Regions from separate parts of the Vibrio sp. T11.5 genome, predicted to be linked through region 1. Evidence: riboswitches for the same ligand, from Rfam matches in the RefSeq annotation. Region 1 holds a riboswitch; each other region holds the start of a gene.
What was found. A riboswitch is a leader RNA that binds a small molecule or an ion and turns the genes downstream of it on or off. The one in region 1 is predicted to bind thiamine pyrophosphate.

Region 1 (3,212 bases):
AGGAACCGCTAAACCAACACTGAGCAGAGTCGACAGAAACGATTGGTAAAAGCTGAACTTGGTCACATACCGATAGTAAGGGTCTGACCAAACCTGAGCGATATTCAGGGATGGGGCCGCAACTAATAAAGCACCGAGAGCAGAAACAACAAAGGCCGAGATAGCTATCGCGACCCAGAGTCCCAATTGTGGAATACTACGCAAAGCGTCTCCTTAAAAGGTTAAGGCACTTTGCCACTCACGTATCCAAGCTTTTCGGTTTTGGGCTACTTCTTCTGCGCTAAAACTCAATGCTTTTTCAGGTACCGTCAGTGTCTCAAAACCTTCAGGCAATGCGACTTCTGTCACTGGGTACATCCAGTTACCCATTGGCATCAAAGACTGAAAATCATCGCTAAGGATAAACGTCATAAATTCATCGGCTAACTTTTCGTTTTTCGATGCTTTGACTTTAGCCGCAACTTCAACCTGAGTGTAATGGCCTTCAGAAAAGTCAGCCGCTGCGTATTGGCTGTCGCTTTCTGCGATCAGGTGATATGCCGGTGAGGTGGTGTAAGACAACACCATGTCTGACTCACCTTCAAGGAACATAGAGTAAGCCTCAGACCAACCTTTCGTGACAGTGACGGTTTTCTTAGCCAGTAGCTTCCAAGCGGGTACAACATCATCACCATAAACAGATTTCATCCACAACATCAGACCTTGACCCGGTGTTGAGGTGCGTGGATCCTGATAAATCACTTTCAGATCATTCCGAGATTCCACCAGTTCTTTAAGACTCTTTGGTGGATTGGTTAGCTTTTCTTTGTTGTAAACAAACGCAAAGTACCCGAAGTCATACGGCACAAAAGTACTGTCTTCCCAACCATTGGGCAATTTTACTGATTTGGTATCGACATTATGCTCAGCAAGCAAACCTGTTTTCTGTGCTTCCGCCATTAGATTGTTGTCCAAACCTAACACAATATCCGCTTTGCTGTTGTCCCCTTCGAGACGCAGGCGGTTAAGAATAGAGACACCATCATCAAGAGCAACAAAATTGACATCACAACCGCAATGCGCTTCAAAAGCGGCTGCCACTTTCGGGCCGGGGCCCCAATCCGCGGCAAAAGAATCGTAGGTATAAACGGTAAGGGTGTTATCTGCTGCCAATGCAGAAAAAGATGTCAGTGTGGTAACGGCGATGGTGCTTAAAGTGGTTTTCACTGCTCGCTCTCTCCTTGGTTGAGCGGCACAGGTTTGAGGAAACATTGGCAGGGCAAATGTTCAGACTCAATTCCTACGCCAGCATTATCTGGTTCAGGTACACGGGTCCTGGGCTTTGCCCAATCTCAGCTTCATCTGTGCGATGAATAGCTCCCCGATGAGTGTCGGCTGAATTGTAATCGTAATGTTATCAATTGGCCAGAATTAAGCGCGCTGGTCATATCCCCAACGCGGAACAAGCCCCTGTTCAACATTAAGATGATCGAGAACCCTCGCCACCATAAAGTCGACCAGATCTTCAATAGACTTAGGTTGATGGTAGAAGCCCGGTGCCGCAGGCATAATGGTGACGCCCATCTGCGACAATTTATGCATATTTTCTAGATGCAACGTCGAGAACGGTGTTTCACGGACGACCAGCAGCAATTGCCCACGTTCTTTCATCACCACATCAGCCGCACGCTCGATGAGATTGTCGGACATACCATGTGCGATGGCAGCGACACTGCCTGCAGAACAAGGACACACGACCATCTGTTTTGGCGCCGCAGACCCGGAAGCCACTGGAGAGAACCAGTCGTCTTTACCATAGACAACCAACTTCTCGGAATCACAATTAAGGTGTGCGACCAATGCTTGTTGGGCGGAATCTGGGTTCGCTGGCAATTTCATATCATGCTCAGTTGCTAACACAACTCGAGCCGCTGACGATATCAGCAGATGTACCTGATAGCCGGCGGCTAGCAGACATTCAAGCAATCTAAGCCCATACGGTGCGCCTGAAGCCCCCGTAAAAGCGAGTGTAATTGCTTTGTTTTTCTCATTATTCATACTACTACATTAATCTATTCGGCGAGTTTAGCCAGCAGCTTGTCGTGGATGCCTTCAAACCCACCATTGCTCATCACCAGAATTTGATCGCCCGGTTGAGCCTGTTCAGTCAGCATCTGCACTAACGCATCAACACTGTCTGACACATAAGCCGATTGCTGACACTGCTGGGCAATGTCCTCGACAGACCATTCAATACTATCTGGTTGATAAAGGAAAACTACATCGGCCTGAGCAAGGGAAGCCGCCAATGTTTCTTTGTGCACGCCACGTTTCATCGTCGCACTACGAGGTTCAAGTACTGCTAGGATACGTTGTTGGCCGACCTTATTACGCAATCCACCCACAGTAAGTTCAATCGCCGTAGGATGATGAGCGAAGTCATCGTAAACCGTAACCTGATTCACTTCACCTTTTAGTTCAAGTCGACGTTTGGTATTGATGAATTTCGCCAGCGACTGACAGGCTAAATCTGGAGTTACACCCACATGACGGGCTGCTGCGATGGCCATCAAAGCATTGTCGACGTTATGATCACCCACCAGATCCCACTTCACAGTACCGACGGCTTCCCCTTGGAAGAAAACGGTGAATATTGAACCATCGGCGACTTGTTTCTCCGCTCGCCAATCACCTTGTTCACCGCTGAACTCCGTTTCGCTCCAGCAGCCACGCTGTAATACATCGCCAATTGCTGAATCTTCTTGCGGAGCAAGGATTCGACCGTTCCCCGGCACGGTTCTGACTAAGTGATGGAATTGGCGCTTGATCGCTTCCAGATCATCGAAGATATCCGCATGATCAAACTCCAAATTGTTCATCACTAACGTACGAGGATGGTAATGCACGAACTTAGAACGCTTATCGAAAAAAGCACTATCGTATTCATCAGCTTCCACGACAAAAAACATACTTTCGCCCAAACGTGCTGAAACACCGAAGTTGCCCAAGACACCACCGACAAGAAAGCCAGGTTGGTAGCCACAATCTTCTAAAATCCACGCCAGCATGCTGGAAGTGGTCGTTTTTCCATGAGTTCCAGAGACAGCCAGCACCCAACGGTCATGGAGAAGAAACTCCTGCAGCCACTGTGGGCCTGAGGTGTATCTCAGATTACTGTTCAATACATGTTCGACACAGGGATTACCTCGACTCATCGCGTTTCCAATCACAAC
Region 2 (3,212 bases), on a different contig from region 1:
ATAAGCTATATCAGCATAAAGTTGGCCCAGGAATGAGGGTTGATATAGGTCTTATTGCTCCTCAAGCTGGCGAACGTGTCTATGTTCGTCAAATGAAGGGGCGTTTCCCATTTCCTTTGTGTGAATTCGAAGTTGTCGATTCCTCTTTGCCTGAGTCTCAGCTGTTGCCCAAGTTACCATTGAATCCAGTGCCCCAGCTTGATTTGGCTAATGCTGAGGAAATTGACTTTGTTTTTGAGTGGGAGGGAGCGGTTACTCCAACGAGTAAAGATGGTAAAGCTATGCCCAAGTTCTGGTTAACCAATAAGAGAGCGTGGGAAGGCATGAGTAAAGATAACATCCCGGCTCCGTTGGCGACGCTCGAGTACGGTAAAACTTATATATTTGATTTGAAGAACGTTACCCAATATCACCACCCAATTCATATTCATGGTCATACATTCACTGTTCTGGAAATGGACGGTAAAAAGATTGCTGAACCGTTCCATACCGATACCGTACTACTAGGTAAAAACGGTAGAGCCAAAGCGGCGTTTGTTGCCGATAATCCAGGGCGCTGGATGTATCACTGCCACGTCATTGAACACATGAAAACCGGACTAATGGGTTACATCGAGGTAAAGTGACTCCTGTAACTTTTTAAATTTCAAAATTAATTTGAGATAATGTGTTGCGATTTTGATTCGAAAATAGCCTTATTCCAGATACAATACGGCAGAATGTGACAGGAGGAACCATGGGACAACTTTCTATACTTGGATTTATCGCATTAGGTGGTGCCTTTGGTGCATGCTCACGATACTTGGTTTCAGAATTTTGCGCGGTATTACTCGGGCGAGGTTTCCCCTATGGTACGCTCACGGTCAACGTTGTGGGTTCATTTATTATGGGCTTGTTGATTGCCGCTTTTGAAAATGAAGTGTTGGCCACCGAACCATGGCGTCAAATCATCGGCCTAGGCTTCCTTGGCGCACTGACCACCTTCTCAACCTTTTCCATGGATAATGTACTTCTTATGCAACAAGGTGCATTTTTCAAGATGGGGCTAAATGTACTGCTCAATGTTGTCTTGAGTATATCGGCGGCTTGGATTGGCTTTCAAATTCTGATCAAAAGCTAATACTTGATAAAATTGTTCTAAAAATAGACAGCTCGGCTTGGTTTCACCAGGCCGTTTTTATATACTGATTTTACTTGTCGGAGTGCCATAAGGCTGAGACCGTTAATTCGGGATCCGTTGAACCTGATCAGGCTAACACCTGCGAAGGGAACAAGAGACGATACCTACACCAGAGTTCTCTCTGGGTGCATCTATCAAATAGTCGAAGTTGTTTCGGTGATCATTAGTTAACACTCTAGTCGCATCACCTGGATTTTGACTCCTCTTGTCGCATCTATCCGCCAAGCATTTTTATCCAAAATCTTTTTATCTAGAATAACAAAGCAAGGAAAAATGCTATGTCGAGTCGCAAGCAAGCGAGACTGGAAGCAAAACAGTTCATTGATTCTCTTTCTGTACAACCGTACCCAAATTCTCGCAAAGTATACGTTGAGGGTTCACGCCCTGACATTCGTGTCCCGATGCGCGAAATATCTCTCGCAGATAGTTTGATTGGGGGTACCAAAGACTCTCCAATTTTTGAGCCAAATGAGCCAGTACGTGTTTATGATACTTCAGGCGTCTATACCGATCCTACGCATAAAATAGACCTGTACAGTGGCTTACCTAAACTGAGAGAGGAATGGATAGAAAAACGTAGCGATACAGAAGTACTCGATGATGTCAGCTCTGTATACACCAAGCAGCGATTGAAAGATGAAACGCTCGATGAGCTTCGATATGGCAACTTGCCACGCATCCGCCGTGCGAAAGATGGCCAATGCGTTACTCAGCTGCACTATGCCCGCAAAGGTATTATCACACCTGAGATGGAGTACATTGCATTACGCGAAAATATGGGCCGAGCAAAGTATCGGGATCAGGTTCTCAATCAGCAGCACCCTGGGCAAAGTTTTGGTGCCAATCTTCCCGATGAAATCAGCGCTGAATTCGTGCGAAAAGAAGTCGCCGAGGGTCGTGCCATTATCCCTTCAAACATCAATCACCCAGAATCTGAGCCTATGATCATTGGTCGTAACTTTCTTGTGAAGGTAAACGCCAACATTGGTAACTCCTCTGTGACCTCATCAATTGAGGAAGAAGTTGAAAAGCTGGTTTGGTCGACACGTTGGGGGGGCGATACAGTGATGGACTTGTCTACTGGTCGTAATATTCACGAGACTCGCGAATGGATTCTGCGTAATAGCCCTGTCCCAATTGGTACAGTACCTATGTATCAAGCATTGGAGAAAGTGAACGGCGTTGCTGAAAACCTCAATTGGGAGGTGATGCGCGACACTTTAATTGAGCAAGCGGAGCAGGGCGTCGATTACTTTACTATCCATGCGGGCTTACTCCTTCGCTATGTACCTATGACAGCCAAACGCGTGACAGGCATTGTTTCACGCGGTGGCTCTATCATTGCTAAATGGTGTCTTGCTCATCATCAGGAAAGCTTCCTCTATACCAACTTCCGCGAGATCTGTGAAATCTGTGCTAAATACGATGTGGCGCTTTCGCTTGGTGATGGCCTGCGTCCTGGCTCTGTCGCCGATGCAAATGATGAAGCCCAGTTTGCAGAATTACGCACCCTTGGAGAGCTTACAAAGATCGCATGGGAGTATGATGTTCAGGTGATCATTGAAGGCCCAGGACATGTGCCAATGCATATGATTAAAGAGAACATGGAAGAGCAGCTAGAGCATTGTCATGAAGCCCCTTTCTATACGCTCGGCCCTCTAACCACAGATATTGCTCCGGGCTATGACCACATTACATCAGGTATTGGTGCGGCGATGATCGGTTGGTACGGGTGTGCAATGCTGTGTTATGTGACCCCAAAAGAACACTTAGGCCTGCCTAATAAAGAAGACGTAAAAACTGGGCTGATTACCTATAAACTTGCCGCGCACGCTGCCGACTTAGCTAAAGGGCACCCAGGAGCACAAGTGCGCGATAATGCACTATCAAAAGCACGATTTGAGTTCCGTTGGGAAGACCAGTTTAACCTTGCGCTCGATCCTGATACTGCACGTGCTTTCCATGATGAAACCCTGCCTCAAGAATCGGGTAAAGTCGCCCATTTCTGCTCTATGTGTGGTCCAAAATTCTG
Region 3 (3,212 bases), on a different contig from region 1:
AGAAAAAGGCTCATCCATGAGTACCACGGGTTTGTCTTGCATTAACGTACGAGCCAACGCCACACGTTGACGCATACCACCTGACAACTGTACGGGCATAGCCGCCGCTTGATCCGATAACCCGACTTGCTCCAGCAACCGCAGCGCTCGATTCCTGTCAGGTTGAGCGCTGCCAAACTTACTACTCAGGCAAACATTATCCAGGACATTGAACCATGGTAGCAGCAGGTCTTGTTGTGCCATGTAAGCGATTTGACCTTGCAGTGCTTGGCTATGACTGAGAGTCAGTTCTCCGGTCCAGTGCGCTTTGTCGTTCAACAGACCTGACAGATAACGCAGCAAGGTAGTTTTCCCGCAGCCACTGCGTCCCAAAATACACGTCCACTGCCCAGCAGGTATCGACATAGAAAAGTGCGCCAATGTCGGAGCCAGATTATCCGTGTACTGCAAGCTTGCACGTTGAATCTCGATCCCAATCGGCTCAGCGAACATTGATGTGGCCACAGAAAAAGTGATGGACCGGCCCATGCCCCCTGCCAACATTGAGTTCATCAGCATGAGCGATGGCCTGGGAGATGTATTGTTTACCTAGATACACGGCTTTGTGCAGCCTATTGCCCTGCGCAAGATAAGAGGCAATCGCTGAAGATAAGGTGCAGCCTGTTCCATGAGTGTTTTTCGTCGGGAATCGTTTGGCACTCAAAAGCTCACTCGTTTGCGCTAAGATCAGCAAATCATTGCTGTTGTCATCTTTTTCTAGATGCCCCCCTTTAAGCAAAACCGCTTTGGCACCGAGCGCGCGCAATGCTTCGATCATATTACCCATCTGATCTTCATTTTCCGGCACAACACCATCAATCAAAGCCGCCCCTTCCGGAAGGTTGGGGGTGATCAGATCCGCCATCGGGATCAGTTGCTCTTTTAATGTGCTAATCGCCGACTGCTCCAGCAGAAGATCGCCACTGGTGGCGACCATCACAGGATCAACCACCAGATGAGCAGGCTTGTACTGTCTAATTTTGTCCGCAACGACCTTAATGATCCGCGCGTCAGCCAACATTCCGACTTTAACCGCAACCACATTGAGGTCCGTAAACACGGCGTCAAGCTGACTTTCAATATGCTCCAGAGGAATAGGGTGAATTGCGCTTACGCCAAGCGTATTTTGTGAGGTAATGGCCGTAATGACAGAACACGCGTAACTGCCAGTCGCAGATATGGCTTTAATGTCCGCTTGAATACCAGCGCCACCACCGCTATCAGATCCTGCGATGGTTAATACTATGGGTGGTGTGTCTTGTGATTGTGGCATGGGTGCTCCTATTACAAGACGTACAGGAACTCTCAGCCAAACATGAAGTGATCAATAAAGGGAAGATCGAATCATAAAAAGCGAGTGCACCAGAATGAGCATACTCAAGCATTGGTGCGAATAGTTCCCTACGTCAGTGCTAACTGAATCAGGTTCTACGGGTCTCGCAATGCGATCTCAGCCCTAAGGCTCCCCGACTATTTCCCGATGATAATAACAGTAATTAAAAAGCGAATGCACTCGTTAATTTACAAAAAGCGCTATCATGGCTAGTTAGATCCTCTGTTACCTGTTCGAATCTGACTGTTGAATGGCGATGACAGGTTTGATGTTATTCATCTTGCAAGGTAATCCAATTACGGAGTCTATAGTGCTGATGGCACGCTCCTGCATTGGTGGTAATGCAGTGAGGAAAAGTTGAGAGATGGTGTGGAAAGCTAGACGCTACTACTGTCACACCTTAGATATGGGATCCCCGCCCAGCTCGGGCGAGGATTAACGGAACCACGAAGAGACGAAAAACGCCCTCAATCTGCTGAAGACGCTCGCAACACTCTAGTGAACTTGCTGAGCAGGGTAAAGATTGATTGGTCCCAAGAACATCGACTGATCACTTGGTGCCAGTACTTGAGGTAAACCATTAGATTTTTCTGTGCTTCTTACATACGTACAATGCACTTCCAATACTGGAACATTGGCAGCACCTGGATAGGCTGGTTTTTTCACTATCCTATCCACGGACAGCTGTGCAGAAGGAGGCAATAAAAATTCTGCTTGAACCGCAATCGCAGAATCATTGCTTTTGAGCCCCATTAGTTTTGCCAAATTTTCATACCCTTGCTTCATCTTATTGATACGGCGGTATTCAAAAATGAGGGTTTTACTTTGCTCGATCACTTCATTAACGTACTTTTTCTCATAGTCAGAAACCGTTTTGACCGAAGTGTCGGTGATGTTCAACGTCCTGACGGCAGTATTATCTAATCGACTCGCGAGGTTGGTACTATTGTAGCCACTAAAGGCACTGATATTGACACCTTGAGCACGACGAATAATAAAGTTCAGAATACCCTCGGTGTTTTTGTAAACAGGGAAACAAGCGCCCTCTATAAAGCCTTTGTGAAAACTGCATGATAAGTAACGACTGCTTTTAATAGTGCCCGCAGGCCCTTTAGGGTTTCTACCATTGACAATATCATTGGCATACTTCCACCAAGCAGAATTTTGAGGATTTGGTACAGTAATTTGACGATAAACGGGCACGTCTACATGTGATGTTGAGTTTTGTCTCCACTCTTTATACGAGTTCCAGACATTAACCGCACTGTCATCGAGCCTTTTTCCTTTCGTAGTGTAACCCGTCATTCCTGTATTAAGAGAACTGGAGTTGAACGTATAAAAAGAAAGTGCTGTCACCATCTCCATTTGTCTTACCAAAGCCTGCGCTTCATGTTGGTTGACTTTCGAGCGGATACTCTGAGGTAGAGACCAAGTATGACGCATACTTTGCGCAACTTTAAACTGGTTGACAAAACCTCTCAACATATTGATCCACTCAGTAGGACTGTTGTTACGGCAATGCTGTCTGTATGAAGCCTGGGTTATATTCATCGCCATTTGCAAAAGAGCATCCATACACTCTTTCTCTGCAGCTTCGTTGATTTTCAGGTATTTGAGTCTCTTGGCTAGATTCCCGACTCCGACAGACCTTAATTGCTCATAACGATATTCATCGTAACCACCAATTTCCATTGTTTATTCCTTATCTAATCGATACTTCTATGTTGGGTTAATGCTTGTATCTAGCACATAGCAAATTGCGCTATTAATAAGCAAAAGTATAAAGACTCTAATAAATGCAAACGTTCATAAACAACATTCATCTATTTGTATAAGAATA

Region 2: linked by a shared signal. The riboswitch ahead of thiC (phosphomethylpyrimidine synthase ThiC) and the one ahead of thiB (thiamine ABC transporter substrate binding subunit) in region 1 are both predicted to bind thiamine pyrophosphate.
Region 3: linked by a shared signal. The riboswitch ahead of thiD (bifunctional hydroxymethylpyrimidine kinase/phosphomethylpyrimidine kinase) and the one ahead of thiB (thiamine ABC transporter substrate binding subunit) in region 1 are both predicted to bind thiamine pyrophosphate.

What each region holds. Positions count from the first base shown of each region.
Region 1 is NZ_JAPPTP010000014.1:23,381-26,592, reverse strand. Features, by position in the region: gene thiP (thiamine/thiamine pyrophosphate ABC transporter permease ThiP) at 1-204, opposite strand, end outside; gene thiB (thiamine ABC transporter substrate binding subunit) at 214-1,206, opposite strand; TPP riboswitch at 1,260-1,373, opposite strand; gene OH455_RS14695 (flavin prenyltransferase UbiX) at 1,411-2,037, opposite strand; gene mpl (UDP-N-acetylmuramate:L-alanyl-gamma-D-glutamyl-meso-diaminopimelate ligase) at 2,052-3,212, opposite strand, start outside.
Region 2 is NZ_JAPPTP010000032.1:1,137-4,348, forward strand. Features, by position in the region: gene OH455_RS21035 (multicopper oxidase family protein) at 1-626, shown strand, start outside; gene crcB (fluoride efflux transporter CrcB) at 737-1,120, shown strand; TPP riboswitch at 1,189-1,287, shown strand; gene thiC (phosphomethylpyrimidine synthase ThiC) at 1,459-3,212, shown strand, end outside.
Region 3 is NZ_JAPPTP010000003.1:253,078-256,289, reverse strand. Features, by position in the region: gene OH455_RS05625 (ABC transporter ATP-binding protein) at 1-492, opposite strand, end outside; gene thiD (bifunctional hydroxymethylpyrimidine kinase/phosphomethylpyrimidine kinase) at 482-1,312, opposite strand; TPP riboswitch at 1,421-1,518, opposite strand; gene OH455_RS05615 (hypothetical protein) at 1,868-3,064, opposite strand.